One region of the Sphingobacterium sp. Ag1 genome, then DNA from elsewhere that is predicted to be linked to it. Evidence: riboswitches for the same ligand, from Rfam matches in the RefSeq annotation. Region 1 holds a riboswitch; each other region holds the start of a gene.
The links. Region 1 has a riboswitch for thiamine pyrophosphate ahead of AAW12_RS16830 (TonB-dependent receptor). Riboswitches for the same ligand answer to the same signal wherever they lie in the genome.

Region 1 (7,623 bases):
CCATCTCTTCATACATTGGTTTGGCTTTGTCCGGTTTTGCTGCCCTGATAAAAGAGGGCCTGTTTCCTTTTTTTGTTTGAGCAAATAGGGTGAATTGTGAGACGAGTAAGATGTTTCCGTCTACATCCTGTATCGACTTATTCATCAGACCTTGTTCATCCTCGAAGATGCGTAAGTTGATGAACTTCTGTCCTAACCATTTCAGATCTTCTATTGTGTCTGCTTCTTCAACTCCTAATAAAATCATTAGACCCTGCTGGATCTGGCCTGTAATCTGATTATCTACCGTACAAGAGGCGTTTTTCACTCGTTGTATAACTGCGCGCATAATGAAAAGTATAAAATCAAAGGTAAAAATTCCGATTGTTAAACACGATGGGAAATTCAGTTTTCTCCTGAGTGTACATAGAAACGTCCCTTTCTCCCGAAGGAAAAAGGGACGCTAATTATGCTAAAGGATTTGGTCGGAAGCGATCTTCAGTCCGCCTTCCCAGCTGTTAATGCGTTTGGAATTAGATGGCTATTATACAGTGTGGTTTAGAATTTGAAATTCAAGCCCAGTAAGAAATTCGTTGGCGCTTGTGGGAAATAGAAATTATAATATTTCCGGGTATCACCTTCCATCCAGCCAAAGGTATAGCCATTGGCCTCGTACTTCTCGTTCAATATATTGTTGACCTGTAAGGTTGCACTGATGTTTTTGATACCTAATGCTGTAAAGTTATAGTTTGCTAACAGATTGTTGACAAAATAAGAGGAAATGCTTCTTTCTTTCGCAGATGAATTGTCCAGGTATTGTCTTCCTACAAATTTGGATAGAAGCGAAAATGTAAGTGATGTTATTGGGGTGTAAGAAAAATTACTTGACAAAATAGTTCCTGGCGATAAAGCAATGTTTGTTTTCGAATAAAATATCCTTGTATCGCCAATGACCTCTTCAAAGTCTTTAATTTTATTTTGGCTGAAACTAGCGGTTGCTTTCCAGTTGAACTGTTTGCTGATGTTCCATGATCCATCGAATTCAAGACCCATTCTATAGCTATCATTGACATTTTGTCGAATTGGGGAGCCCGTATCGCTGATTTCACCGGTTGGAATCAACTGATCCTTGTAAAACATGCCATATCCATTCAACCCGATGTTGAATTTTTCATTGATAAAACGATAACCCAATTCAATGTCCTGCATTTTCTCAGGGGTAGGATCTGGTAAGGCGCTATTTTTTTCTATAAAATCCTTGCGAACAGGTTCTTTTTGTGCAAAGGCATAAGAAGCGTATACGTTTGAATGGTCATTTAGCAGATAAGTTGCACCGGCTTTAGGATTCAGGAAATTAAACTTAGGATGATAATTATAATTTTTTACCTTATCATCATCACCATACATGTGGTAATCTACATTCCGATATTGAATATCGGCCATTAATATCCATTTTTCTAGTTTGTAATCGACTTTTAAGAAATTGCTAAAATCATTTTTTTGTGATTCCCCATAATAATATTTGTCGTCAAGAAAACCTGTCGATGCATACTGTGCCCAAATCACCTGGCCATAATGTTTTCCTTTGTATTGGTTATAAGCTCCACCCCAAGTCATTTCAAGTTGATCATTCGGTCTGTAATTCAGGGCATAGGTCATGCCATAAAAATAATTATCCAGCCATCTCCTGCGGACAAGATCCGTTTTTTGTATGGTATCTTTACCAATGATGACGTTAGGCAAACCGTATTTACTTAGTTTATCTCCCGGTCTCATTTCTTCATAGTAACCATAACCTCTTGTATAGTGTAAGGCTGTATTGAGCGTCAATTTGTCGTTCAGTATATTGGTATAATGAAGTTGATGATGTTTCTGCGTATAATTATCTGTTTGATTTTTATACGTGTATAGGTTATAATTCCGGCCAGCGTTCATGAAACGATCCTTCTCGGCACCGGAAATTTCGAGTGCATTATCAGCATAATCATCCATGCGCGACCGATCTCCTGTAATCAATGGTTCAGGAACGCCATTCCAGGCTTGATAGGTCTTTTCTTTTCCCCAGAATACAATTCCTTTTAAAATATGTTTTTTGCCATAATAGCCTCCGTCCACATAGAAAGATTGTAAGTCTGAACTACCTCTTTCGATGTAACCATCGCTACTTATTCGAGATAATCTGGCATTGAAGGCAAATTTGTCGTCAATTAGTCCGGTACCAACTTTGACCGTATTTTTCCAAGTATTATAAGAGCCAAATGAATTGTTGAGTTCTGCGTAAGGGGTTTCTACTAGAGTATTGGACTGAATATTCAATGAGGCTCCAAATGATCCGGCACCATTCGTCGAGGTCCCAATACCACGCTGAACTTGGATGCTCTCGGTAGAAGAGGCAAAGTCGGGAAGGTTTACAAAAAAGGAACCCATGCTCTCCGCATCATTTAGGGGGATTCCATTGAGTGTTACGTTGATTCGTTGATTGTCGGATCCCCTGATCGTCATTCCTGTATAACCTATGCCCGCACCGGCATCGGAATTCACCTGCACGGATGGGGTCTGATTTAGAAGAAATGGGATATCCTGGCCGAGGTTGTTACGTGTTATTTCTTCTTTGGAGATATTTTTAAAGGTTGTTGGGGCATTCCTTTTGGCACGGGTAGATTGAACAAGCACTTCTTCCATTTGAATGGTATTCGGTTCTAATGCTACGGTGAGCTCCAAATTGTCTTTAACATCCACATTTCGGCTCCATGTTTTATATCCAAGAGAAGATACCTGAATCTGGTGTTTACCTGTATTGATACGGTATAGTTTGATCAGTCCATTTGTGTCCGATTGGCCAGCGAAGGATGCTTGTCCATCTATGGATATGGAAACATACTGCAAAGGGGTCTGATTGGTATTGTCTACAGCTTTAATTGTCAGATTTTGTTGCGCAATGGCAATTTGGCTTGAAATAGTAGCTAAGGAGCTACAAATCAAAAATTTGATCATGGTAATGTATTTTGTTTGAGTTAAACAAATCATAGCAAGGGGTTACTATGACCGCACTATTTAACTAACCTCTCCCTACGCCAGCATTATCTGGATCAGGTGTACAGAATTTAATCTGTTGGGTATAATCTCAGCCTTTATTTGTGTTCCTGACAAAACAAGGCACCCCTATTCGATGCTGCGAATATATAAATTTAAAATTGAAATGAAGTATAAAGAAGTAATTTATGACAAATACAAAAGAGGGTATTTATGCTATTATTTCTTTTTGGTTAAAATTTTGTGCAAATTGTTGTTTTTGGTATTTATTGTTCTTTTTAGGTACCTTGGCATGAATTTTTCTACTAGGGTATGTATTCATACAGGTCAAAAATTTTTAGTTACTAAATTGATAGTGAGGAGATAAAATGTTAAAGTATTTAAGCGCTAATTATATTCTGCCGATTACTTCAATGCCAATAAAAGATGGCATTGTTTCGGTGGATGAGGAGGGGGTAATTCAAGGTATCTATGACCCAACTTCATTTACACCTTCAGATAAAGCGAAGGTTGAGAAATATGAAGGAGTGATAATTCCAGGTTTTATCAATGCACATTGCCACATTGAATTGTCGCATATGAAAGGTATTGTTCCTAAAGGTACAGGGCTTCCGAGCTTTCTCAGTAAGGTGATGACAACGCGGTCGGCGTCGATGAAAAAAATAGACGAGGCTATGGCAAAAGCCGATCGAGAGATGTACGAAAATGGTATTGTCGCAGTCGGAGATCATGCCAACACCGATAATTCCTCAAAATTGAAAGAAGATTCACAGCTCCTATATCACACCTTTGTGGAGGTACTCGGAATTGAACCTGAAGAAGCGGACTTTAAGTTAAAGGAGGCTAAATCGTTGACGCAGGAGTTTAGGAATGGGCATGTATCCATTACGCCGCACGCGCCCTATTCTTGTTCGAAGGTCCTTTTCAAAAAATTCAAGAAGATGGTTCCGGAAACAAATATTATCAGTATTCACAATCAAGAAAGTGAAGAGGAGAATAAATTGTTCCGTTATAAAATGGGAGAGTTCTTGGACTTTTATAAAAGTATAGGGAAAAACGCCGATGCGATTAAGGCACAGGCAAGAAACTCGATTCAGTCTTATCTTCCTTATTTACCTTACCCCAATAAATTATTGTTGGTTCATAATACCTATACCTCGCTGAAAGATCTGGATTTTGTAGAGCGCATGGATCGTGATGTGATGTGGTGTCTTTGTCCAAAGGCCAATCTTTATATTGAAGGAACATTACCAAAGGTTCAGAATTTTATGAATGCCGGACAGCGTTTAGTAATCGGAACGGACAGTTTAGCTTCAAACGACACATTGTCTATTTTGGAGGAGCTAAAGGTATTGCATGCGCACTTTGAAGATCTCGATTTCTTGCAGACCATTCAATGGGCTACAATCAATGGCGCTATCGCGTTGAACATTGAGGATGAATTTGGGTCACTCGAAGTGGGTAAAAAACCAGGGATTGTGTTGTTGCAAGGGATGGAACACATGCGCCTAAATGAAGATGTTAAGGTAAAACGTTTAGCGTAGTATTTAATTCCCTAAAACTTCTGTACTTTTGCTCTTATTGAATCGTCCATGGCTGTAATAACGAAACTATAGTCATGGTAAGTTCCATCTGACCGATGGAAGAAAAAATAAGTTACAGATGAAACATTTGAATATTTCAATAAGAGGTAAAGTACAAGGAGTCTTTTTTAGATTGACAACCAAGGCGGTTGCGGATCAGGTCGGTGTTAGGGGCTTTGTTGTCAATTTAAAAGATGGTTCTGTTTATATCGAGGGCGAGGGCGATGATTTTGCACTGGATTCATTGTTGGAGTTCTGCCAAGAAGGGCCCGAGGGAGCAATTGTTGAAAGTGTTGAGGTAAAGGAAGGCGAAATGAAGGGCTTTTCCAATTTTGAAGTAGTTAAAAGAGTTCAATCTTAAGTCTTTTCGCCTTGTCAGTACTCAAAAAATTCGCTGGACAGACCATGATTTATGGTCTGAGTACGATTATAGCACGTATGCTGTATTTCGTCATGACGCCATTGTATGTCCTCAAATATCCACCTGCTTCCTACGGAATATTTACCAATATGTACGCTTGGGCGTCCATGATCAATGCTGTTTTGGCATTTGGTATGGAAACGACTTTTTTTAGGTTTCTCCAAAAAGTCGAAGAAAAGGATAAGAAGCAGGTTTTCAATAATAGTTTTATCGTCATTGCCACTCTGGCAACATTATTTTTTATAACGGCCTTTGTCTTTGCGGGTACTTTTGGTAGCTGGTTGAATAAGGGAACCTATAATGCCGATTACGAGAGCTATGTGAAGTATTTTGCCCTCATATTGGCATTGGATGCTTTAGCTATTGTTCCTTTTGCGAAATTGAGATCGGAGGGAAGGCCTATTCGATTTGGTGCTATTAAATTGGCCAACATCGGTATTATGGTTATTCTTAACCTATTCTTTATTGCGCTAGTTCCCTATTTGATAAAAGATGGTGGTGCTTTGGGCACTTGGTGTTCCGGCTGGTATAGAAATGAATGGATAGGTTATGTATTTATTTCCAACATTGTAGCAAGTGCGGCGACCTTTCTATTGCTTCTGCCTGAAATGAAAGGGTTTTATTTTAAACCCGAAAAGCAGCTAATCTTAAAGATGCTATCCTATAGCTTTCCGATTTTAATAGCCAATATTTCTTATATCATCAACGAAAATTTAGATAAAATTGTATTGCCAATCTACCTGCCTAAGGATATTGGTGATCGCGATTTGGGTATCTATGGAGCCGTTGGAAAATTGGCGATGTTTCTGAGCATTTTTGTTCAGGCTTTTCGATTGGGGGCAGAACCATTTTTCTTTTCTTATGCAAAAAATGCAAATGCGAAAAAGACCTATGCGTTAATTATGGAATATTTCGTCATTGCCATGATGTTAGTCATGTTGGGGATTACAGCGAATATTGACTGGCTGAAGTATTTTATTAAAGGAAATGTGGAAACACGTGACTTATATTGGTCTGGATTATTCATTGTTCCTTTGTTGCTGTTCAATTATGTGCTGCTGGGCATCTATATGAATCTTTCGGTATGGTATAAGCTTTCTGATCAAACGCGGTACGCTTTGTATATTTCATTGGTAGGCGCGGGAATAACCATCGTGGCAAATTATTATCTGATTCCGAGATACAGCTATGTGGGAGCATCAATAGTCACATTTTTAGCCTACTTTGCTATGGTTGTGCTATCTTATGTATGGGGGCAAAAACATTATCCTATACCTTATAAATTGGGAAAGATCCTGATATATATATTTGCGGGAATATGTTTCTCCTACCTTTCCTACTTTGTGTTTCATCATAATGTCTTTATTGGCAATGGGCTTTTAGTTGCTTACATTGGAGGTGTATTTTTGATGGAACGAAATCAGCTCAAGCGATTCCTCAAGAAAGATGCATAATAAAAAAGGTCGTCCTAAGTCAACTTAGGACGACCTTTTTCTTTATAAATCGCAGACTTCAGGATTATACCATTTCTGCTGAGAAATTGTGTTCAATTTCATGAAGTACCTCAAGAATCTCTGCCTGGCTTTGTAAGCTGACTAATTTCATGCGGTGTTCTTTAAAGTTGGGGATTCCTTTGAAGTAATTCGCATAATGCCTACGCATTTCAAAAATACCCAATTTGTCACCTTTCCATTCGATGGATTTGTTGAGATGTGTTCGGCAAACCTCGACACGTTCGGCAATGGTAGGTCCTTCTAAACGTTCACCGGTATTGAAAAAATGTTTGATTTCTCTAAAGATCCAGGGATATCCGATTGCTGCACGGCCAATCATAATGCCATCCACTTCAAACTCCTGGCGCCATGCTGCAGCTTTTTCGACAGAGTCCACATCGCCATTGCCAAAAATTGGGATTTTGATACGCGGATTACGTTTGATATCCCGAATCATGGACCAGTCCGCCTGACCCTTATACAATTGTGCGCGCGTACGTCCATGAATAGCCAGTGCTTTGATTCCTACATCTTGTAGTCTTTCAGCAACTTCGTATACATTTTTTGTGTTGTCATCCCAGCCAAGACGTGTTTTCACCGTTACGGGTAAATCCGTAGCCTCAACGACAGCTTTGGTCATTGCAACCATTTTATCGATGTCCTGTAGCAGGGATGAGCCAGCTCCTTTACAGACTACTTTTTTAACAGGGCAGCCGTAATTGATGTCGATTAAATTAGGCCCCGCTTTTGTGCAGATTTCAGCAGACTGACGCATACTTTCAATATCTCCACCGAAGATCTGGATGCCAATAGGACGTTCATACTCAAAAATATCCAATTTTTGAATTGACTTTGCAGCATCCCGAATTAACCCTTCCGAAGAAATAAATTCAGTATACATTAAATCAACACCATTCTGTTTGCACACATAGCGAAACGGAGGATCACTTACATCCTCCATCGGAGCTAATAACAAAGGGAATTTACCCAAATCAATATTTTCACCAATCTTGACCGACATCTTCGATAATTTTTTACAAAGGTACAAAATTTGGCATTAGTATAAAGTTAACTCACTGTCACGAGTTTAAAGCCTATTTTTGATCTCTTCAGA
Region 2 (7,623 bases), on a different contig from region 1:
CAAAATTGTACAAAGCTGTTTCAATCGCAAGGTGGCCATCCCCTGTCCAACCGTTCTTTTCGCGCTGCGGACAGTCTGTCGGATAGCCCATCAAATTGGACAAGTAGGCATTGTTGGTCGCTTCCCATAGTTTGTTGACCAACGCTGATGACGTCTTGAGCTGTCCAATGGAGGGCACATCACTATGCATAAAATAAGCGGTCACAGCCGAACTATCCAATGCAATTGCCGCACTACTGCTAATTTCGACGTAACGAAACCCTTTGTAACCGAACTTTGCCATAAACTCATCATTACGACCGCTTAAGGTCAGAATGTCCGTTTGAAAGGGTTCCTTTTCCTTATCGCCCCGATAATAAACATCGATATTGGACAGGTCAAGACGCCCATCTGCCGACAATCGTTCACCATGCTTGATACGTAGCATAGTCCCTGCAGCTCCTTTGACTTTAACTTTTGTAATCCCAGCCATATTTTGGCCCATATCGAAAACATAAGTACGTTGGTCTATCTTTGTCACTGATTTGGGCTTATAGGACTTCACGAGCCGAATCGGTACCATCTGTTGGGAAACGATATGTGCAGATGGCGCATTTCTATACTGAACAGCCTGCCAAGTTGAATCATCATATTTAGGTTTGTCCCAGTTGGGTATTTCCAGTCTTGCATCATAATGCTCACCAGTGTAAATATTATTATAATTAATTGGTCCCGAAGCTGTTTTCCACTGCTTATCTGAAACAATAGTTTCTACTGTACCATCTGTATAAACGATTTTCAGCTCTAAACAGAATGTTGGTCGGGCCCGCCACGGTGCTTTATCAAAGTTCCAAACCGCTAGTGGTTGGTGATTATACCAGCCATTCCCCAAAACAACGCCAATAGCGTTCTCTCCTTGTTGGAGCTGCCGGGTTACGTCCGTCACGACATATAATGTACGCCGGTCGAATCGAGTATACATTGGATCCAGGCGATGGTCTCCTACGCGTTGACCATTCATGGAAAGCTCATATAGCCCTGCAGTGGCAATATACGCGCGCGCAGACTTTATCGGCTTATTTATCTTAAATTCTGTTCTAAAATAAGGCGCTTCTCGCGCATGAATATCCTTATTGTCGCTAATCCATTTTCCTTTCCAAAGGTCCATTCCCATCATTCCAGTTTCGAACGATGCTATTTTAGAACTTGTTGATATACCATCCTTATCCCAGACCTTAACCTTCCAGAAATACGTGGTCTGTGGCTTTAACTGTACGCCGTTATAGGGCACTAACATGGACGAGCTGAGCTGTTTGCCACTATCCCAGCTATTTTTCGTCTCCTTCAGTAGTGCCAGCGAATCTTGCCCTAAAAGGATCTGATAAGCCTGTTGTACCGCACCTTTACGTTGGTCCTCAAGGCGCCAGCTAAGTCTCGGCTGGGTTGCGTCGATACCCAATGGATTGACCAGATGTTCGCACGTCAACTGTACGGCGATGCAGTTGCTTCTAGGTTGGGCATAAGTGTTGTTCGCTATACACAACAGTATTGTTAATAAAATCCTACGCATGAAAAGGTACTATTCTTGGTGGTTGTTAAATTGTTTTAGCTGATTTAAAAATCTAATATATCAAATATTTTCCACATAGTGACCTGTCCTTTCCTGCACGATATACCTCAGACAGCAAAATAAATTTCTTGCAACTTTCATAAAAATAACCTTATATTAGTCGCAACTTTAGGGGTGTCTGCTCATGCAGGCTGAGATTTTACCCTTAGAACCTGATCCGGATCATACTGGCGTAGGGAAAAGTGAGCTGTCTACAAGGTGCATTGCTGCGCCTTTGTGCAGCCATTCCTAAAGTTTTACCAAAAAAATTAAGGAATGGAACTTACAATAAACCATCAAATTCGATTTTTCGATCCCGCACTTACTTCACTTGAAGGCTTGTTACTTTTGGAATTATCTGGCAAAACCCAGGGTGTGGCTGTAGCCATCAACAACCAAGTCATCCCCAAAAAGGACTGGGCTACGACGACAGTTAAGCCTTATGATCAGATTATCTTAATCACCGCATCTCAGGGCGGATAGCCTTTCAAAAAAATCAACCGAGTAATTCACCACAATACAGAAAAAATGACAGCTGAAACAATTACGCAATCCCCCTTTCCAAATGCAAAGAAAATTTTTGTAGCCGGAAAACTATTTCCTATTCAAGTCGCTATGCGTCAAATCTCCTTGAGCCCAACCAAATTAACGAATGGACAGATCGAAATTAATCCGCCGGTAACAATCTATGATACTTCTGGCCCCTACACGGATGACACCGTCCAGATCGATATCCGAAAGGGGCTCCCACGCCTTCGCGAACAGTGGATTTTGGATCGTCAGGACGTCATACAATTGACTGGCATCAGCTCTGAATATGGACAGAAACGACTTTCTGATCCAACGTTGGACGAACTCCGATTTGCCTATAGCCACAAACCGAAAGTAGCCTCTGCCGGCAAGAATGTCACCCAATTACATTATGCAAAGCAAGGCATCATTACCCCGGAAATGGAGTATGTTGCTATCCGGGAAAACCAACGTATTGAGCAGTTGGAAGCTAGTACCCCTGGAATGGATCATCAGCATCGGGGGCAAAATTTTGGAGCCCGAACTCCCAACAAGGCTATTACGCCCGAATTTGTCCGTGAAGAAATCGCCGCTGGAAGAGCAATCATACCCAATAATATTAATCACCCTGAAAGTGAACCTATGATTATCGGACGCAACTTTCTTGTTAAAATCAATGCCAATATTGGCAACAGCGCCGTAAGTTCAAGCATAGAGGAAGAAGTTGAGAAAGCGGTATGGGCCTGTCGTTGGGGGGCTGATACCATCATGGATCTATCCACTGGCAAAAATATTCACGAAACCCGCGAATGGATTATCCGTAACTCGCCAGTCCCAATCGGTACAGTACCGATCTATCAGGCGCTCGAAAAAGTAAAGGGGGTGGCCGAGGATTTAACCTGGGAAATATTCAAAGATACCTTGATTGAACAGGCCGAACAGGGTGTTTCGTACTTTACCATACACGCCGGCGTATTGCTTCGTTATATCCATCTCACGGCATCCCGAGTTACTGGAATTGTCTCCAGAGGCGGCTCTATCATGGCCAAATGGTGTCTTTTTCATCACAAAGAAAATTTTCTCTATACCCATTTTGAGGAAATATGCGAAATTATGAAACAATATGATGTGGCTTTTTCACTTGGCGACGGTCTTCGCCCCGGAGCTATTGCAGATGCAAACGATGCAGCTCAATTTGCGGAGCTCGAAACCTTGGGCGAACTCACCAAAATCGCCTGGAAACATGATGTTCAGGTGATGATCGAAGGGCCGGGCCATGTCCCTATGCAATTGATCAAAGAGAATATGGATAAGCAATTGGCCTGTTGCGACGAAGCGCCGTTTTATACCTTAGGTCCCTTAACAACAGATATTGCTCCAGGCTATGACCATATCACATCCGCCATCGGAGCGGCTATGATCGGTTGGTATGGCTGTGCAATGCTTTGCTATGTGACCCCCAAAGAACACCTGGGCCTACCAAATAAAAAGGACGTTAAAGACGGTGTAATTACTTACAAACTAGCTGCCCATGCGGCCGATTTGGCCAAAGGACACCCTGGTGCACAATATCGTGATAATGCCTTGAGTAAAGCGAGATTCGAATTCAGATGGGAAGATCAATTTAACCTTTCCCTTGATCCAGATACCGCACGAGAATATCATGACGAAACATTGCCGGCAGACGCGGCTAAAGTGGCGCACTTCTGCTCCATGTGCGGTCCCAAATTTTGCTCAATGAAAATAACGCAGGAAATCAGGGATAGTGCCGCCCAGGGAATGCTGGAAAAATCGCAGGAATTCATCGCACAAGGAAAAGAGATCTATTCATGATTATTGCATTGACAGCAGCAGAAACAATTCGTTCTGAACAGGCGATTATAGCAGCGTTGTTTAAGGAAGGGCTTGATATTCTGCATTTGCGTAAGTATCATTTTACAGACTTACAAATGTCGCGATATATAGAAACTATAGCTCCTATATACCGCGACAGATTGGTTTTACACTCACATCCGCATCTATCGGCTGAGCTTGGGTTTGCACGCATCCACTTGAACGATAAAAGTAGACTGCATGGACCTGCAAATCAACTATTGCCTACAACAATCTGTTCAACATCTGTGCATGATATTGATCAATTCAATAGCCTTGATGAACGTTGGGCCTATGCTTTTCTCAGTCCATTATTTCCGAGCATCTCAAAAGTGGGGTATGGAACGCATAATGCAAGACTCGGTCAAATCCCGTCACGTACCAACTTTGCTGTTCGTCTCATCGGTCTTGGAGGGATAAACCAAGACAACTGTCTTATTCCGATGCAGCAAGGTGCAGATGGAATTGCCTTATATGGCACTTTATGGAAACATCGGGATCCTATTCAAAATTTTATTGCATGCAAACAAAAACTATGGAAAGACTCCAATATATCTCACAAGGCAAAACTTTAAGGGAACAAAAAAATAACATGCTGAAAGCGCTGGATGCTGGGGCCAAATGGATACAGATCCGATGGAAGGAAGCCGAGGAAAAAGATCTTTATGCGCTCGCCCAAGAGATCAGGCAGGTTTGTACCGAATTTGGTGCCAGCTGTATCATCAATGACCATCCTTCGCTTGCAGCGGCCGTAGACGCTGATGGGGTGCACTTGGGACTGGACGACTGCAGTGTAACAGCTGCCCGGCACCTATTGGGTGCAGGAAAAATAATCGGCGGTACAGCCAATAGCTTTGCGGATGTAAAACAAAGAATAAGTGAACGTTGTGACTATATCGGGCTCGGGCCATTCACCTATACCACGACAAAGCAAAAACTAAGTCCCCTACTGGGGATTGCAGGATATGAAAACATCATCCAACAAGTCCGCCGAGAAGGCCTAACCCCTATTCCAATATTCGCAATTGGCGGTATAAGCCAACTTGAAGATATCCAACATCTATTAGAAATTGGCGTCTACGGTGTAGCACTCTCGGGAATCGTAACCAAGACTCCAAACATTGTTTCATCCATCAATAAAATTTTACTATGAGCAACCTACATATAGCCGATCGCGTATTTGAATCCAGATTATTTCTCGGTACGGGCAAATTCGGTAATCTCACGGAAATGAGCGCTGCCATTGTGGCTTCGGCCTCCCAATTGGTCACCGTCGCCCTCAAAAGAATCGACCAGACCGACTCAGACGACAGTCTCATCAGTGCGCTCGATCTCGCGGCAATCCATTTGCTTCCCAATACTTCGGGAGCACGAACGGCTGAAGAAGCAGTACTCGCGGCTCAACTTGCTCGCGAAGCACTGGAAACAAACTGGGTTAAATTGGAAATTCATCCCGACCCGCGTTATCTGCTGCCCGATCCTATTGAAACCTTACGCGCCACCGAATCACTTGCTAAATTGGGTTTCGTCGTCATGCCCTATATTCACGCAGACCCGGTACTTTGCAAACGTTTAGAAAATGCAGGTACAGCTGTCGTTATGCCTTTAGGGGCCCCTATTGGTAGCAATAAAGGGCTGCGTACCTTGGACTTTCTCGAGATTATTATTGAGGAAAGTAATGTCCCAGTGGTCGTAGACGCTGGAATCGGAGCGCCTTCCGATGCCGCTAAAGCCATGGAAATCGGAGCTGATGCGGTGCTTGTCAATACGGCAATTGCAGTCTCTAATAATCCGATACGTATGGCCGAAGCTTTCAAAGAGGCCGTTATCGCTGGACGGAAAGCTTATGAGGCCGGATTGGGAAAGATAGGCTCCCAAGCAATCGCTTCGAGCCCCCTAACTTCATTTTTATTTGATTGATGATTCACTATGACAGATTTCAAAATGATACGCGATGAATACTCCTGGGATGAGGTCCATGCACAGATTTATGACGCTACGGATCAGGATGTACAACATGCGTTAGAAAAAGACCATTTAACGCTCTCTGACTTTAGAGCGCTCATCTCACCGGCTGCAGCACCATATCTGGAGCAAATGGCACAAAAAACCCAACAAATCACGCAACGTCGCTTCGGTAAAACCATACAGCTCTATGCCCCGCTTTACCTGAGCAATGAGTGCCAAAACATCTGTACATATTGCGGTTTTAGCATGGACAATAAAATCAAACGCAAAACCCTGAGCAACTCCGAACTATTACTAGAGGCAATGGCACTCAAAGCCATGGGAATCAACCATGTTTTACTGGTCAGCGGAGAAGCCAACAAAACTGTCGAGATCACTTATTTCCTAAATGCTATTCGGCTTTTAAAACCTCATTTTTCACAGATATCCATTGAAGTACAGCCACTGGAAGAATCCGAGTACCGATTACTGCAGGCGGCCGGAGTCTATGCAATATTGGTCTATCAGGAAACCTACCATCGCGAAGTTTACAAACAATATCACCCGAAAGGAAAAAAGTCCAATTTTGACTATCGTTTGGATACGCCTGACCGTATAGGCCGGGCGGGAATCCATAAAATCGGACTGGGCGTATTACTTGGGCTGGAGGACTGGCGGGTGGACAGCTTTTTCACCGCGGCACACATCGCCTATTTACAAAAACAATATTGGCAAACACGCTATTCGATTTCCTTTCCACGCCTGCGACCAGCCGCAGGGTCTGTTGAGCCAAATTTTCATTTGGCAGACCGCGATCTACTGCAGTTGATCTGTGCATACCGCCTGTGGAATGAAAATTTAGAAATCTCCATTTCCACCCGAGAGAACGAAACCTTCAGGGATCATATCATACCTATTGGCGTAACGACCATGAGTGCCGCTTCAAAGACCAATCCGGGAGGCTATGTTGTTGATCCGCAAGCTTTGGAACAATTTGAAGTAAGTGATGAAAGAGATATGGAAACAATAAAAAATCAAATCAGAAAGATGGGCTATTCTCCAGTGATGAAAGACTGGGAGAGCAATTATGCCGGTATAGTACGTTAAATACATGAAAAATAACATTTTTGATCGCTATAGCAGACAGATTTTTATTGAAGAGATCGGCGTTGCCGGACAACGGAAGATTATGGATGCCAAGGTATTGGTCGTCGGTGCAGGGGGACTCGGGAGCCCTGTCGTTCAATATTTAGCCGCGGCTGGTATAGGCAAACTTGGCCTGGTTGATTTTGACAGGGTTGAAATCCACAATCTAAATAGACAGATCATTCATTCCGAAGATAATATACACCAGGCAAAAACAGAAAGTGCCACAGCCTATATACGGCAACACAATAGTACAATTGATTTTGAGCCCTTTCAGGTAAAAATAGATGCAGACAACGCGCTAGCATTGCTCGCTCCCTATCATATCATTGTCGATTGCTGTGATAACTTTACAACACGCTACCTGCTTAATCATACGTGCCTACAACTCGATAAACCTTTGGTGTACGGTAGCATCTATGGTTTTGAAGGACAGCTGGCTGTCTTTAACTATCAGGGTAGTAAAAACCTATTGGATATCTTTCCAACGCCCCCCGATCCGGAACAGGTTCCAAATTGCGATAAAAATGGGGTGCTGGGTCCTTTACCCGGTATTATCG
Region 3 (7,623 bases), on a different contig from region 1:
ATGATGTAAATTGTAGCGTGAGTTTTTTATTCAAATAAATCAACTTCATGTAGAACATTGGTACCGAATTTGTGTTTAACCAACATTAGAAAAGATTATTAACTGTAATATAGAAATACTATGAAATGGCAAGGAGGTAAACAAAGTGGTAATTTTGAAGACCGCAGAGGAATGTCGGGGGGGGGAAAAATTGCTTTAGGAGGAATTGGTGGAATTATTGTTTTGGTCATTGGATTTTTGATGGGTGGAGATCCGATGCAACTCTTACAGCAAGCTCAAAATATGGGGGCGCAGACAGAACAGTCGGGGCAACCACGTGAATTGAATCCTGAAGAAAAAAGGCTAACCGAATTCTCCTTGACTGTACTCCAAAGTACAGAGGATGTTTGGACTAAGCTGTTTAAAGAGCAGATGCAGAAGAGTTATACGCCTACTACCCTTGTTTTTTATGATGGTGGTACACAAACGGATGGTTGTGGCATGGGACAGGCCTCTTACGGGCCTTTTTATTGTCCTGGCGATCAAAAGATTTATCTGGATCTGAGCTTTAGTAAAGAACTGTCGGATAAATTTGGGGCAAAGGGAGAGTTCGCCATGGCGTATGTAATTGCCCATGAGGTTGGACACCATATCCAACAGTTGGTGGGTTTATTACCAAAGACCAATCAGGCCCGTGGGCAAATGAGTGAACGTGAAAATAATCGGATCTCTGTGATGACCGAACTACAAGCCGATTTTTATGCCGGAGTATGGGCGCATTATCTCAATGAATATACCGATATAAAAATCGATTACAATGACATTATGGACGGTATGAAAGCCGCCGAAGCAGTGGGAGATGATAAATTACAGACAGAAGCACAGGGCTATGCTGTTCCTGAATCATTTACGCATGGTACGTCCGCTCAACGTATGGAATGGTTTAAAAAGGGATATGATTCGGGGGATATGCGATCGGGCAATACCTTTGAAGATCCGAGCCTGAAATAAAGATCATATTTCGAATGAAAAAACACCTGTTCACACATCATGAACAGGTGTTTTAATTTAATTGCCCTATGTGTTTCACCACCTACGCTTTCATTTATTTGGGAATATAAAGAATCATCACAAAACCCGTGCTGAATCATGTTGGATCATTATTGAACCAACAAATTACATCCCCTGATATCACTTTGGTCAAAACGTCCTAATATTTCAAAAGATCCATCCGGATATACTTTACCCAAATCCTGCGTGGCTATAAATGAACACGAGTAACGATTTGCAAGGTCGATAACGTTGATACCACCAGTTTTATTCATGGGAATTAGGCTCAATGGATCATTGGTGTCGCGAATCAAGATTTTCATCCATTTGGGAAAATGGAAAATTCCCTGACCTAAAGAATAACCTTGTGAGAGTAGTTCTGTCATGCCATATTCCGAATGGATTCCATGGACGGAAAAGGCTTCTTCCAGGAGTTTATGGATTTCCTGTTTGACCATTTCCTTGCGCTTACCTTTCATTCCGCCAGTTTCCATAATAATCAGTTCAGGAAATTCAAAAGCGTATTGTTCAATGAAGTCGAGTAGGGCATACGTTACGCCGAAAAGGATTGTTTTTGTGCCTTTATTTTTGAGCGCCACAAGTGTATCGTAAAGCTCTTGGTGGTTATAGAGAAAATAATTGCTTTCAGGTTGCTCACTTTGCTTCATGAGATCATCAATCATGTAGATTAAAGATGAACCACTTCTTTCGAGGTATGATGGTAGAAGGGCAAGTACGGCAATATTGCTTAGTGGACCATAGAAGTCTTCAAAAATACGACGGAAAGTGCGTTCGTAAATACGGAGGTCAGCGACTAAATGTTTTGAGGTGACCATACCCGTTGTACCCGAACTCGAGAATACGATTTCAGCCTCCATTCCTTCAGCAATAACCTGTTGCGTCTTAAAAAATTCAATAGGCATAAAAGGAATATCCGTGTAGTGCTGAATAAGGTCTTTTTCTCTGCCGAGGAGTTTGATATAGTCACGATAAACCTTACAATGCTGGCTTTGGAATCGGTAGGTATCTAAACAATGCTGATTAAAATCATCTTCGGTTTTAATTTCAAAAAAATCCTTCCAGTTCGCCATAGCATTTAAATTTGATCGACAAAATTAACGAAAATTTGTAAATATTGGAGGCGATCTATAGATTCCTTCTTATCAGAAGCCTATTGAAGATATTTGGTATTATTAACAATACGGGCATTTGGAGACAGAGAATTCTATAAACAGAAGGAGAAGTAGAGTGTCTTTGTCCAGTATAACCGGAATAGAGGGGATAGATTAGGATAGGTCGTGAAGTATAACTAGAGAACAGGCTAAGGTCAAGGTAAGAAAACTTGACCTTAGCCTGTTATATTTTATAACATACCACCATCAACAGGAAGAACCTGTCCGGTTACGTATGCCGATAAGTCAGATGCTAAATAAAGACATGCGTTGGCAACATCTTCTGGTTGGCCAGCACGTTTCAATGGAATTCCGGCTTCCCATCCTGCCACAACTTTAGGATCCAGTACATCTGTCATTTCGGTACGTATAAAGCCTGGAGCAACTACGTTTGCACGGATATTACGAGAACCTAATTCTTTAGCGACCGATTTTGTGAACCCAATGATACCAGCTTTTGATGCAGCATAATTTGCCTGACCAGCATTTCCCTGAACACCAACAACTGATGACATATTGATAAATGAACCCTTACGGTTTTTCATCATAATTTTCGAAGCAGCTTTTGTAACGTTAAAAACAGATTTTAAGTTGACATTTAATACATCATCCCAATTCTCTTCGGTCATACGCATTAATAAGCCGTCTTTTGTGATGCCGGCATTGTTGACAACGATATCCAATCCGCCAAAGTCAGCAACGATCGCGTTGATTAATTGTTCTGCTTCTTCAAATTTTGAAGCATCAGAGCGATACCCAATTACTTTGGTGCCGAACGCTTGAAGCTCCTGTTCAAGTGCCTGTCCTTTTTCGACAGAAGAAAGATACGTAAAAGCGACGTTAGCACCATGTTGTGCAAACACTTCTGCAATTTTCCTTCCGATTCCTTTTGATGCTCCTGTTACCAAAGCAATTTTTCCTTCAAGTATTTTCATCTGTATAAGTTATTTGTTCTTCCATTATTCACGCCAAGGCATTTATGGCCATTTTCCACGCGCTGTCTTTCGTTCACAGTCCTTTTGTTCTTGGAATTCAAGACGATATATGAACTCGTTTCCGTTTGGTTTATCTTGGTTATGCCACAGTGCCTGTGTTTTACCGATGCCGTCGTATGAGCGAATACATGATCTTTTTTTAGCTACTGTATACGCTATTGCCCGTCGATGTTCTGCAAAAATGTTAAAACTATATTATAACACAAAATCTTTCGATAAATAACGGGTTAAAATAGAAAAACATTGTGTGCTGACCTGGTGTTTATCTTGGAGTAGGGGAGTGTTTTTAATAAACAATTTTAGAATTTTACGGTAAGCGATCGCTCACTTAGGATTATTTTAATAAATCAATGGTATTTTTGAATAAGTGGTTCTAAAAAGTACAGTTTTTTGACAAAAGACTTGGACGTTTACCAAAAACTATATTAAATTTGCATCAATCACAAAAACATGAGCAAAAAATCAAATAAAGAAGTTGACGTTGTTCTAATCGGCGCCGGTATTATGAGTGCTACTTTGGGTACTCTAATCAATGAATTAAGCCCAGACATTAATATTGAAATTCTTGAGCGTTTGGATGTTGTGGCTGCTGAAAGTTCTGACGCATGGAATAATGCTGGCACGGGTCACTCTGCTTTATGCGAGTTGAATTATACCCCCGAACAGAAAGATGGTTCTGTCAAGATTGATAAAGCAGTGAAAATTGCCGAGCAATTTGAAGTGTCTAAGCAATTCTGGTCCTATCTTGTTGATAAAGGCATTATTGCACAACCTGAAAATTTTATCCGTAGCATTCCACACATGAGTGCGGTTTTTGGTGAAAAAGACGCTAAATTTCTAAAAACAAGATGGGAAACGTTGACGACCCAAAATTTGTTTAAGGGAATGGAGTATACGGAAGATACAACATTATTGAAATCATGGATTCCATTAATGATGGAAGGACGTGCGGCAGACGAAAAAATCGCTGCAACAAAAATGGATCTCGGTACGGATGTGAACTTTGGTTCATTGACGCGTGATTTGATCGCAAATCTTGAAAATAAAGAAAATATTTCGATTTCCTTAAACCACGAAGTAATTGACATCGATCGTGAAGACGATGGTCGTTGGGAAGTGGAAGTCAAAGATTTAAAGACAGGAAAGAAGAGAGAAATCAAAGCAAAATTTGTATTCATTGGTGCCGGTGGTCACTCCTTGTTATTGTTGGAAAAATCCGGCATACCAGAAGCAAAAGGTTATGGTGGATTCCCGGTGGGAGGCCAATGGCTACGTTGTGTGAATGAAGAGATCATTAATACACACCATGCGAAAGTATATGGTAAAGCTTCTGTCGGTGCGCCGCCAATGTCGGTACCGCACTTGGATACACGTTATATTGATGGCAAGCAAGCCTTATTGTTTGGACCTTATGCAGGCTTCTCAACGAAGTTCTTAAAACAGGGGTCTTACTTCGATTTACCGGCTTCTATCAAATTGTCTAATATCCGTCCGATGTTATCAGCCGGACTTGATAATTTACCTTTGACGAAGTATCTTATTACTGAAGTCATGAAGTCACCTAAAGATAAACTGGAGTCCTTAAAACAATTTATGCCTACAGCTAAATTGGAAGATTGGGTCATTGAAAAAGCAGGGCAACGTGTTCAGGTCATCAAAAAAGATGAAAAGAAAGGTGGAATTTTGGAATTCGGTACAGAGGTAGTGTCTAGTGCCGATGGTTCTATTGCTGCGCTATTAGGAGCGTCTCCTGGGGCTTCCACTTCTGTTGCTATTATGATCAGCCTGTTGAAGAAATGTTTTCCTGAACGTGCCAAATCAGATGAATACCGTAAAAAACTACGTGAGATGATTCCTTCGCATGGGAAATCATTGAACGACGATGCGCAACTTTGTAAAGAAACGCGTACGCGTACGCACAAAGCGTTGAAATTGATTGCTATAGAATAATCAATTCGACCGAAAATATACTTATGGGGTGCTTGGAATGACCGTGGTCATTCTCGGCTGAGATTATACCCAATAGAAGCGATTGTACCTCCTTGTACAATCGCTTTTATATACCTGATCCAGGTAATGCTGGCGTAGGGATTTAATTTCAATCAAAATAGCCGTTTCTCTCCCATAGGTTTATTATGAATGACACGAAATAATAAACAAGGCGATGACTTCTGAAACAATTCTCGAAGCTTTTATAAAACAGATTCAACAGGCCACCATTGCGGAATGGCTAGGGGTATCCTTTGGTGTTTTACAAGTTTGGTTTTCCCGGCAAAATAAATCCATCAATTACATTTTTGGGATTATTGGGATCTTAATTTCTGTATACGTATTATTCCATGCGAAACTATATGCCGAAATATTGCTACATCTCTATTATTTGATCATGAGCATCTATGGCTGGATCTATTGGAAATATAGTCGTGACGTAGCTACGCCCATAACACACTGTGAGCCGAAAGAATGGTGGATAGTCGGGGGAATTTGTGCCGCCGGTTTTCTCTTGTTTTATTTCGGATTGGTACACTTAACAGATTCTGATGTACCGCTTTGGGATTCTGCAGTTTCCTGTACAGCTTGGGCAGGGATGTGGTTATTGGCAAAGCGGAAGATAGAAAACTGGATATTGTTGAATATCAGTAATCTGATGGCAATTCCTTTACTGATCCATAAAGGGCTGTTTCTTTATTCGGGCTTGACGTTATTTTTATTTGTTATGGCATTTAGTGGGTATTTTAATTGGAGGAGAATAATACGTGAAGAAAGATATGCAATTCAATAGCGAAGATATCGCTATACTGAAAGATAATCAGGCAAAAGGAATTCAGCAGAAAACGTTGTCAGATGGACAATTGCAGCTGATTTACCGTCGGAAGTGGTTTAAGATTTGGGTTCCCCGTGCATTAGGTGGATTGGGGTTAAGTGTACCTGAAGGACTCAGTTTATTGGCTGAGCTGGCTTATTGGGATGGGGGATTAGCCTGGACAGTCACGTTATGTTCAGGAGCAAATCTCTTTGTCGGTTTTATTGATCCCCTTATAGGAAATCAAATTTTCGAAACGGATCGGGTTTGTTTCGGGGGTAGTGGACAGGCATCTGGTACTGCTACGCGTGAAGGGGACCACTATCGACTCCGTGGTTTCTGGAGATACGCTACCGGAGCACCGCATTTAACCCACTTCACATTAAATGCCGCAATTCAGGAGGCGGGAAAACCCGTATTGGATGAAAAGGGTGAACCACTGATCAAGTCATTTTTTGTCGATCGGGATCATGTACTGATTCACTATGATTGGGATACATTTGGATTGGAGGCTACGGCTTCGCATTCTTTTTCACTTGAAGACATTCTTGTCGATGGTAGGCAGTCTTTTGAGATTGATGCGGCAAAAAGTGCACGTGGCGAGCCGTTGTACCAATATCCCTTTATGCCTTTTGCAGAATTGACTTTATTGGCAAACTTTATGGGCATGCACAAACGCTTTCTGGATCTGGTTGAAAAACTGTTTGTAATGAAAAGCAATCAATCTAAATGGGAAAAGTCTGAAAGTAAGGCTGCGTTTAGGTTGCTGGATGACCTTCAGCAGGATTATGCCAATCGGAGGGAAGCCATCATGAATTTGGCCGCTCTTTCTTGGGAAAATCTTCACGATGGCAATGATAATGCCGCGATTTATGAACAGATAGGGATACAAAGCCGGGATTTTGTGGAATCTATTTTGACAAATACAATACGACTCTATCCACATACCGGAATTTCAGGGGCAGCCCTTGATCATGAAATCAATATCATCTTCCGGAATATTTTTACGGCTTCGCAACACAAGTTATTGCAAAAGAGCTTCTAAACAACAAAGACTATCCTAGGATAGTCTTTGTTGTTAAATAGGATGTGTTCCCGGCGGGGGTCGAACCCACATCGTCAGAACCGGAATCTGAAATTCTATCCATTGAACTACGGGAACGTCTCGCAAAGATATACTATTTTCTAGATCTTACAAACAATCTTTGTGATAAAATTATATCTTTTAGCAATCAATTTTTAAGGCATCTTATCGTCAGTATTTTAGCGTTTAGCTTTCGTCAATTCTCTATTTTTTTTACGTCAATGCTAATAGTTTCCATATATGCTTAGCATCGGGCGGGCCATGTGGAATGAGAGGTGGCTAGCACGATTGCCCCTGAATAAAGCAGTACAGTTCATTTGGACGACCGAGCTGGCAAAAGGTGATCGGACATTCATCACGACCGTGGATGATATTGCGTAATAACGGAATGAAGGTAGTCCCTATCGATGTGTGTGTATATTTCGGTCGTGGTAATACTTTCATGACCGAGCATATCCTGTACAGCTCTTAAGTCGGCACCACCTTCCACGAGATGTGACGCAAAGCTATGTCTAAAGGTATGTGGGCTGATGGTTTTTT
Region 4 (7,623 bases), on a different contig from region 1:
CTTAGACGAACTGCTTGCCGATACTTGCAAATTTTTACTGCTGACATCTGTCGTTAACTTGCTAGAAGAGCTCGTTGAAAGGTTGATATCATCAGCAATTAATTTTTTAAGCGATATTTTTGCGGAGGAGGATACGTCTACAGAAATTTTGTTTGCCTTAATCGTTTCATCGGTATAGATCGAACTGCTGGATGATGCCGAAAAGCGTGTCGGTATCTTGCTTGAGTAAACAGTTACGCGATTGTTTCTCGCATTTCTGATTGAACTGTTTCTTTTATACTGTACATACAGTGTACCGTTTTTTACAGTCGTTTCGATGAGGGATAAATGTTCGGGATTATCTGCTTCAACAACAACCTCATTGCGATTAGAGTAAATATAATCTACACGTAATGAAGTTGCCGATGAAATGCCATCTGGAGCAGTGATCTTACGTGTTTCGCGTTCTTGTGCCTGAGCTACATATAAAAATGAAATAAAGGCAATGGTTAAGATTCTTTTCATTATTTTTCTGTTATTAGTTTAGATATATTACTGCTTAAAGTTTCATTTTAATTTCCCTTTTATCTTATCCTGTGTGCTTATTATATGTACACCTTATTGTTAACGGCTACTTATAGTATAATAGTAATGCCAAAACTTTAAATCCGTCTAAAATATTGGTTAACACCAGTTTTGCTGCTGAGTCCTATTTTAGTTCGTGCTCATTTTTGAACATCAACTGTTCGGTATCGGACAATAGTTTGTTTACCATACCCTTCGTTTGTAGGCTGCTAGCCAGAATTGATACTCTAATTGGGAAGCTGTTACAAATACTTGTCGCATCTTCTCCCGTTTTGTTGCAGTAGTTTCTGCTGCAATTTTGTCCACGTAGTCTTTCGCCTTGATAACTCCTTGTGCAAAATCGTCACCGCTATAAGTTTCTATCCATTTTGAATAGGAATTTCCCTGCGTATTTGCTGTCGATACAATGTGGTCTCCGACCTCTTTATAAATCCAAAAACAGGGAAGTGTTGCCGCCATTGCGACCTCAACGCTCTCGAAAGCGGCGACGCTTTTGAGAAAATGTACATAATGATGGCAGGTTGGTTGGATCTTGTTGTTCTCGTCGACAGGACTTAAACCAAACTCCCGAAAGTAATTTTCGTGTAATGCCCGTTCAACAAGAAGCGCATTGCGACCAAATTCGAAATAGTCCAATGCTTGTTGGTTATCCGCACTTTTTGCACCTATAAAGGCGAGCACACGGCCAAATTCTTCTAAATAGAAAGCATCCTGCTGCATGTAAAATTGAAATTTATCCAGGGGAAGACTACCATCACTAAGCTGAACAATAAACGGCATAGTAAGTATATCCGAATAAATAGCTGTTATGGATTCCCAGGCATGATCAGTCCAGTTCATATTGAATAAGTTTAATCGGATTGTGGAAGTGATTTAATGGCCCATTTCCTTTGCCAATAAGAAGATCTTTACTACCGGCTATTGCTGCGTGTATATAGGCCAATGCGAAATCTACCGCGCTATCGAGACCAACGCCTTGTGCCAAATGGCTCGCAATTGCTGAAGAAAGCGAACAACCGGAACCATGTGTATTTTTGCTGTTAATTTTTTGTGATTTGAATTCAATTGGTGAATTCGTGTGCTGGAACAATAAGGATGTTAACTCTTGACTTTGGAGATGTCCGCCTTTAATCAGTACGGATTGACAACCTTTGGCCAACAAGGTCTTTCCCGCTTTTTCCATTTTCTGAACAGTGTCAATAACTTCGTTTACTAAGACACTTACCTCATCTAAATTGGGTGTAATTAACGTGGACAAAGGAAAAAGAAGTTCAATGCAGGCCTGAATCGTATCATCGTGAATGAGCTTGTGTCCACTGGTCGATACCATGACTGGGTCAAATACGATAGGCCCTTTATATTCTTTTAAATAGCTGCTAATAAGCTCCACAAGTTCAATATGGTGTACCATCCCTATTTTGATTGCATCGGGATAGATGTCGTCAAAAATCGCATCCAATTGATCCTTGACGGCTGCAGTGGGGATTTCATAAATATTTCTTACACCTTGTGTGTTCTGAACGGGTAAGGCAGTTAAAACATTCATGGCATAACAACCTAATGCCGATATGGTTTTGGTATCTGCTTGTATGCCTGCTCCACCACTACCATCGAACCCTGCAATGCTGAGTACAGTAGGGACACGGTATTTTTTATCTTTTGTCATTTTAATAGTTCTTTTAGTTGTGCACTGGCCGCTCTGGGATCTTGACTTTGGCAGATGGCCGAAACGACTGCAATGGAGTCTGCACCTGCTTTCCAAGCCTGTTCAGCGGTTTGCAAATTCATGCTGCCGATTGCAATCAATGGTTTTTCCGTCCTAGTCCTAAGTTGCTTTAAACCCGAAATTCCCCATTCGGTTACCGTATCCACTTTTGTTCTCGTTGAAAAAATGGGGCTTACACCAAGGTGGTCGACAGCGCACATTTGTTGACTTTCTAGCTGTTGAACAGCTTCTATGGACCAGCCTATGGTTAATTTGTCACCATATTTTTCGCGAATAGCGAGCGGCTGCACATCATTTTGCCCCACATGTATTCCCCATGCCTCGATTTTTGCAGCGATTGCTACGGCATCATTGATCACGAGCGGAATACCGTAATGATCGGTCAGTTTTTTCAAACGGATGGCTTTATCCAAAAATGTGGCCGGATCGTCAGCTTTTTCGCGTAATTGAATAAGATCGACTCCACCAATGATGGCTTCTTCGGCGACATTGAGCCAATGTTGAGGATAACAGTCCCGCTCAGAAATTACCAAATATAAAGGGTAGGGAAAAAGCGGATTAATGCGCATAACATTTGATCTTGAGCTTTGATTTTAGACGTTCTGCATTGAGCTGATAGAGCTCATCATAGAGGTTCAATTGTAGGGTACCCGGGCCAGTGGCTTTTTGGGCCGCGAGTTCTCCAGCCAAGCTCAAAATGGACACGCCGGCAACAGCTGCTTCAACATATTGGTCTGTAACACCTAGAAATGCACCAATAAGTGCAGTAGCACTACAGCCAAGTCCTGTTACTTGCGTCATTAAAGGGGCGCCATTAAAGACTTCAACCCTGTATTGTTCGGAAAGAATATAGTCTACTTCTCCGGAAATACAGATAATGGAGCCGGTTTGTTTTTGCAATAATTGGCCAAATCGGAGTGCATCCTTACTAGCTGTCGTGCTGTCGACTCCTTTTGTGTTCGGTTGGTTGAAATTGTACAGCGTCATGATCTCTGATGCATTTCCCCGAATAACCGTTGGTTTGAGATCAAGTAGATTGGCTAATAAATCATTGCGGAATGCCGATATTCCGGCACCCACGGGATCAAGTACCCATGGCCGTCCAATGGTATTGGCATGTTCGGTAGCAACCAGCATAGCTTCGGCTGTATCTTCACTCAAGGTGCCGATATTAATGACAAGAGCTTGCGCAATATCGACAACTTCGCGTACTTCTAAAGGACTGTGAACCATCACAGGGGACGCCCCTAGGGCTAAAAGTGCGTTGGCGGTATTGTTCATCACGACAAAGTTTGTGATGTTGTGTACAAGGGGTTTTTCAACCCTCAGCTGCGCTAATAAATTGATAATTGAATCTTCCATTCTTTTACATGTGCTAAGATGTACGGTGCGGCCTTGGGGGGAAGAAGAGCGATAGCCTGTGCAGAAGGAGTATGCTGTACAGTGGATTTTTGCTTTTCCCTACGCCGGTATAAACCGAATCAGGTTCAAAGGGACTATCTCAATTCTATACAGAATACCCCCAAAGCCATACCAAACTTAAACAAAAAAGTGGACTTTTCATATTTATCATTTTTCGATCACTTCGCTCGCTGAATTAATCGGTCGTATTTTGATCGGCACTAATTTCAGTATACAGGGTAGGGACGTAGGTGACTCGGGCGAAATTTTTGGTTAAAAGTTCTGTTTCTAAAATCTTTCCACCCTGAAACTTTAAGAACTTCTCGCGCCAAATCTCATTTTTACGAAAGAACTGATTGTCTATTTTGAGAAAGTGATGTTCTTTTTCAAAGACATGGTATGCAAAATCCAGCTCCTGATCGATCCTCAATTCGCCCTCTAAACATTTCTCTGTAAACCAGAGGTTGATCTGGAAGGTGTAAGGCGTGTTGTTGGTGAATTGATAATCACGGTAGTTATAAAATACGGTAGCCCCACTGCCGAATGGCAAAACACGACCATCGTCAGGAAAAGGATCGAAGGAGTGATGATAACGTTCGCTGACGGTGAGTGGACTATGGATAACAAGCCAATGGATGAGATTGGATATTTGACAGATTCCACCGCCAATACCCGCCCTTGCTTCACCGAAGGATAACTCCATGCCGGGCAGATACCCTTTCTTTACGGTGGGAAGCCCCACGAGTTTACAAAATGAAAAGGTTTCCTTCGGTCTGATCAGAATGCTATTGATCTGTGCTGCTGCAATTTTTAGGTTGGTCACTTTGTTGATCTGCAATTGCATATTATTTTCGCCCAGCTTTTTTAATAATACAGACTGATGCTTTTTAATACGAAAGGGAAGTTTTTCAGCTGATTTAACTGTGCTGTATTTTTTGTCGTCAAATAGCCAGACGGCTTTTCGCTGCATTCTTCTTACCCATACTGCAAAAAAATAGAGTATGGGGTGCTGTTGACTGATCAGTTTTCTTTTTTTCAATACGATGTTTATTTATCGCTATCAAAATTAATGCAGAAATCTATCTTTTGCCGCTTTTTTTGATTTTGTCCTGCGTTTTTACTGTATAAGGAGGTAGAACTTTTGTTCCATCGGGTGTATACTGTCTTTTCGGTCTATGTCTATTGCGGTTTTCTTGTTTGTACGTATTTGCCCGTGAGCTTCCCATGCCCGTTATAGTTCCAGTTTTCATACGTACAGTTTCCCAAATCTTTTACAATTGATTTTTGTTGCAATACTCCCTTGAAGTAGAATTCATCAACTGTTTCGTTGGCCCGGTAGGATCGCTTGATTTCCGCTGTGAGTTGGTCATTTTGGTCGAAGGTTTGGCGTAGTATATAATCACTTGTTTTCGGATCGCTATACGCATAACGGACCCGACTTTCCCTTTGATCATTTCTGCCCGACACCTCTTCGTTAATGCGATTCTGTTTGTCATAACTGTAAATGGTCCAATCTATCCGCTGGTATAAAAAATGAATGGATTCACTTTTTACAACCTGGAGTTTGCTGTTCAAGTGGTCTATTGTCGCTGTTTGTAATGTTGGATCGTAGGAAACAATGGCGTTTGGGAGATAACGGTAAATGGTGCTGTTGCTCCATTTGCTGTTTTGAAGGTACTGTATGGAGTCGATAAGTCCGAATTGATTATAGCATCTTTTGCTGAAATAATTATTTCCGCCGGAAAGATTGTTGGATGTGAGCTCTTTGCCTTCTTCATATACAGTCGTCACAATTGCTCCAGTTTCCACCTCATTTTCATCGGAAAACTGCTGCATGACGTACGTGCCGTCACATTGATTTTTACGCTGACTGTAGTAAAGAGGGAGAGCTGTATTGGCGATAATAGCCGCTGCATATTGCCTGGATGGAATAAATTGCACTTGTGCAATGGAGTCAAAGAAATGTTGGGCATTATATTGTGACGAAGGATTCTTTGACGCAACTTGTGTGTTGTTGCTTAATATGGATTTGGCTGCTGCCAGATAGGTATTACTATCGTATATGATCTTGGGTTTGCCTAAGCCATCAAACAAGATCATGGCATGACGTTGTTTCAATGACAATACATCGATGGTCCATTGTTGATTTTTAACGCTAAATGTAAGTTTTTTTGCATCGGTTTTTGTGACCAGTAAATTTGTTGTGCTAAAAGGTACTTGCTTGAAAATCGCCGCAGCATTTTTTTCGTGTAAACGCATGATAAAATCAGTTGATTTATCGGACTCATTGGTTACAAACAGAACTGCCTGTGTAGGGCTAGCTATTGTTAACGATTTTACTGTTTGCGATGCTGCAATGGGACTATATAACAGCAATATCAACAACTGAATGATAATCGGATAAATGTGCAGTTTCGCGTTATAATTCATTTGGGTCGATATTGCTGTTGTTGACTTTGCTATTTAATTTAATACTTCTTTCAAAAATAATAAGGTGTGCTCCCAGGCACGTTTGGCCATCACGGGATTATATTCCGCTGACTCGGGATTCGTAAACGTATGTCCAGAATTTGCGTAGGTAATTATTTGCCAGTCTGCTTTTCCTTCATTTAATTCCTTGACCAGCCCATCGTAATCTTCTTTTGATACGCTCTTATCGGCTGCAGGGTGCTCAATGAGTACTTTTGTTTTAATGGAACCATTGGGTCTATCGGCAGCTTTGGATAGGCCTCCGTGGATACTGATCACGGCATTGACGGGGAAGTCGGCTCTCGCCGCTTCTAATGCTCCTGAACCTCCAAAGCAATAGCCAATGATCGCAATTTTTGTCGGATCTGCGCCTTCTTTTTTCAGTTGTTCTAATGCGAGCTTGATGCGGTGCTGATAAGCTTTATAGTCCGTCTTGTAGTGGCCTGCAATTTTCGAAGCTGCGGTGTTGTCCGCAGGAATATTTCCCTCACCGTAGATGTCGGCAATGAACGCGATGTAACCTTCTTTTTCAAGAAGCAATGCCGCTTGTTTCGCTTCGTTGTCAATTCCCTTCCACGCAGGAAGAATTAAGACAGCAGGGCCTTTTTTTGCCCTATTGGCGGTCACCATGCCGTTGAGTTTTTGTTCACCATCCTGGTAAGAAACCTGCTTTAATTGTTGGGCCTGCGTAGTCATCGTGACCATAGTAAGCATCAATAGTGTCATAACTGTTTTCATCTGTCAATAATTTGTTCCGCTCATTATTTTATGTGATCAGAAATGAACCTAATTTGGAGTCCATCTCAACTAAATATAATTTTCAATGTATATTTTTTCCGCTGTCGCCAACCTGAAGTTACGACTTTATGGATTCAATAATACCAATAACATCGAGTTGTCCGAGACCTTGGTCGTGTGCTTTTCCGTAGGTATCGAGTAATGTCTTGAGGAGGGGATATTCGGCACCGGCTTGTTGCGCCAGTCGAATATCTTTCAGCATAAGATCTAGCGCGAAAGCAGGACTGTAGTTTTCTTCCACCAGTAAAGGCGTTTTGACTTTTGTTGCGCCACTGCCACTGGCACTATCATTGATGATTTCGAGCATATCACTCCGTTGAATTCCCAGTTTATCTGAAAATAAGATCGTCTCTGCGAGACCTTGATAGATCGTTGAAAGAAAATAGTTGATCGCAAGTTTGGCGGCAATTCCCTGTCCATTTTCGCCAAGATGTTTGATCGACTTGCCCATCTGCTCGAGGTATGGCCGGGCGCGATGAAGATCTTCGGGATCACCACCCACCATAATAATAAGAGTGCCTTCTGTGGCTGGCTTTGTACTCCCGGCCACAGGTGCATCTATAAATGCGGCTCCTTTTTCTTTGAGTTTGGATGCGATAGACAGCGTGAGTTCACGGGATATGGTACTCATATCGACAAATAATTTCCCTTTGATATCTCCTTGA

Region 2: it holds a riboswitch for thiamine pyrophosphate, as region 1 does, so the genes downstream of both, thiS (sulfur carrier protein ThiS) here and AAW12_RS16830 (TonB-dependent receptor) in region 1, are expected to answer to the same signal.
Region 3: it holds a riboswitch for thiamine pyrophosphate, as region 1 does, so the genes downstream of both, pnuC (nicotinamide riboside transporter PnuC) here and AAW12_RS16830 (TonB-dependent receptor) in region 1, are expected to answer to the same signal.
Region 4: it holds a riboswitch for thiamine pyrophosphate, as region 1 does, so the genes downstream of both, thiM (hydroxyethylthiazole kinase) here and AAW12_RS16830 (TonB-dependent receptor) in region 1, are expected to answer to the same signal.

What each region holds. Positions count from the first base shown of each region.
Region 1 is NZ_LBGU01000042.1:179,969-187,591, forward strand. It holds gene dtd (D-aminoacyl-tRNA deacylase) at 1-328, opposite strand, end outside; gene AAW12_RS16830 (TonB-dependent receptor) at 538-2,973, opposite strand; TPP riboswitch at 3,028-3,153, opposite strand; gene AAW12_RS16840 (amidohydrolase family protein) at 3,381-4,556, shown strand; gene AAW12_RS16845 (acylphosphatase) at 4,675-4,956, shown strand; gene AAW12_RS16850 (lipopolysaccharide biosynthesis protein) at 5,001-6,470, shown strand; gene dusB (tRNA dihydrouridine synthase DusB) at 6,535-7,530, opposite strand.
Region 2 is NZ_LBGU01000031.1:38,932-46,554, reverse strand. It holds gene AAW12_RS07345 (alpha-L-rhamnosidase) at 1-1,549, opposite strand, end outside; TPP riboswitch at 1,710-1,805, shown strand; gene thiS (sulfur carrier protein ThiS) at 1,865-2,071, shown strand; gene thiC (phosphomethylpyrimidine synthase ThiC) at 2,117-3,931, shown strand; gene AAW12_RS07330 (thiamine phosphate synthase) at 3,928-4,545, shown strand; gene thiE (thiamine phosphate synthase) at 4,506-5,123, shown strand; gene AAW12_RS07320 (thiazole synthase) at 5,120-5,890, shown strand; gene thiH (2-iminoacetate synthase ThiH) at 5,900-7,024, shown strand; gene AAW12_RS07310 (HesA/MoeB/ThiF family protein) at 7,029-7,623, shown strand, end outside.
Region 3 is NZ_LBGU01000044.1:268,694-276,316, forward strand. It holds gene AAW12_RS21925 (neutral zinc metallopeptidase) at 121-990, shown strand; gene AAW12_RS21930 (acyltransferase) at 1,140-2,120, opposite strand; gene fabG (3-oxoacyl-[acyl-carrier-protein] reductase) at 2,393-3,136, opposite strand; gene AAW12_RS21940 (malate:quinone oxidoreductase) at 3,647-5,146, shown strand; TPP riboswitch at 5,161-5,305, shown strand; gene pnuC (nicotinamide riboside transporter PnuC) at 5,361-5,978, shown strand; gene AAW12_RS21950 (hypothetical protein) at 5,965-7,044, shown strand; tRNA gene AAW12_RS21955 (tRNA-Arg) at 7,090-7,161, opposite strand; gene xerD (site-specific tyrosine recombinase XerD) at 7,439-7,623, opposite strand, start outside.
Region 4 is NZ_LBGU01000043.1:771,585-779,207, forward strand. It holds gene AAW12_RS20515 (GIN domain-containing protein) at 1-504, opposite strand, end outside; gene tenA (thiaminase II) at 748-1,404, opposite strand; gene thiD (bifunctional hydroxymethylpyrimidine kinase/phosphomethylpyrimidine kinase) at 1,391-2,230, opposite strand; gene thiE (thiamine phosphate synthase) at 2,227-2,859, opposite strand; gene thiM (hydroxyethylthiazole kinase) at 2,849-3,652, opposite strand; TPP riboswitch at 3,732-3,824, opposite strand; gene AAW12_RS20540 (VanW family protein) at 3,888-4,730, opposite strand; gene AAW12_RS20545 (hypothetical protein) at 4,871-6,121, opposite strand; gene AAW12_RS20550 (dienelactone hydrolase family protein) at 6,155-6,898, opposite strand; gene AAW12_RS20555 (NAD(P)-dependent oxidoreductase) at 7,017-7,623, opposite strand, start outside.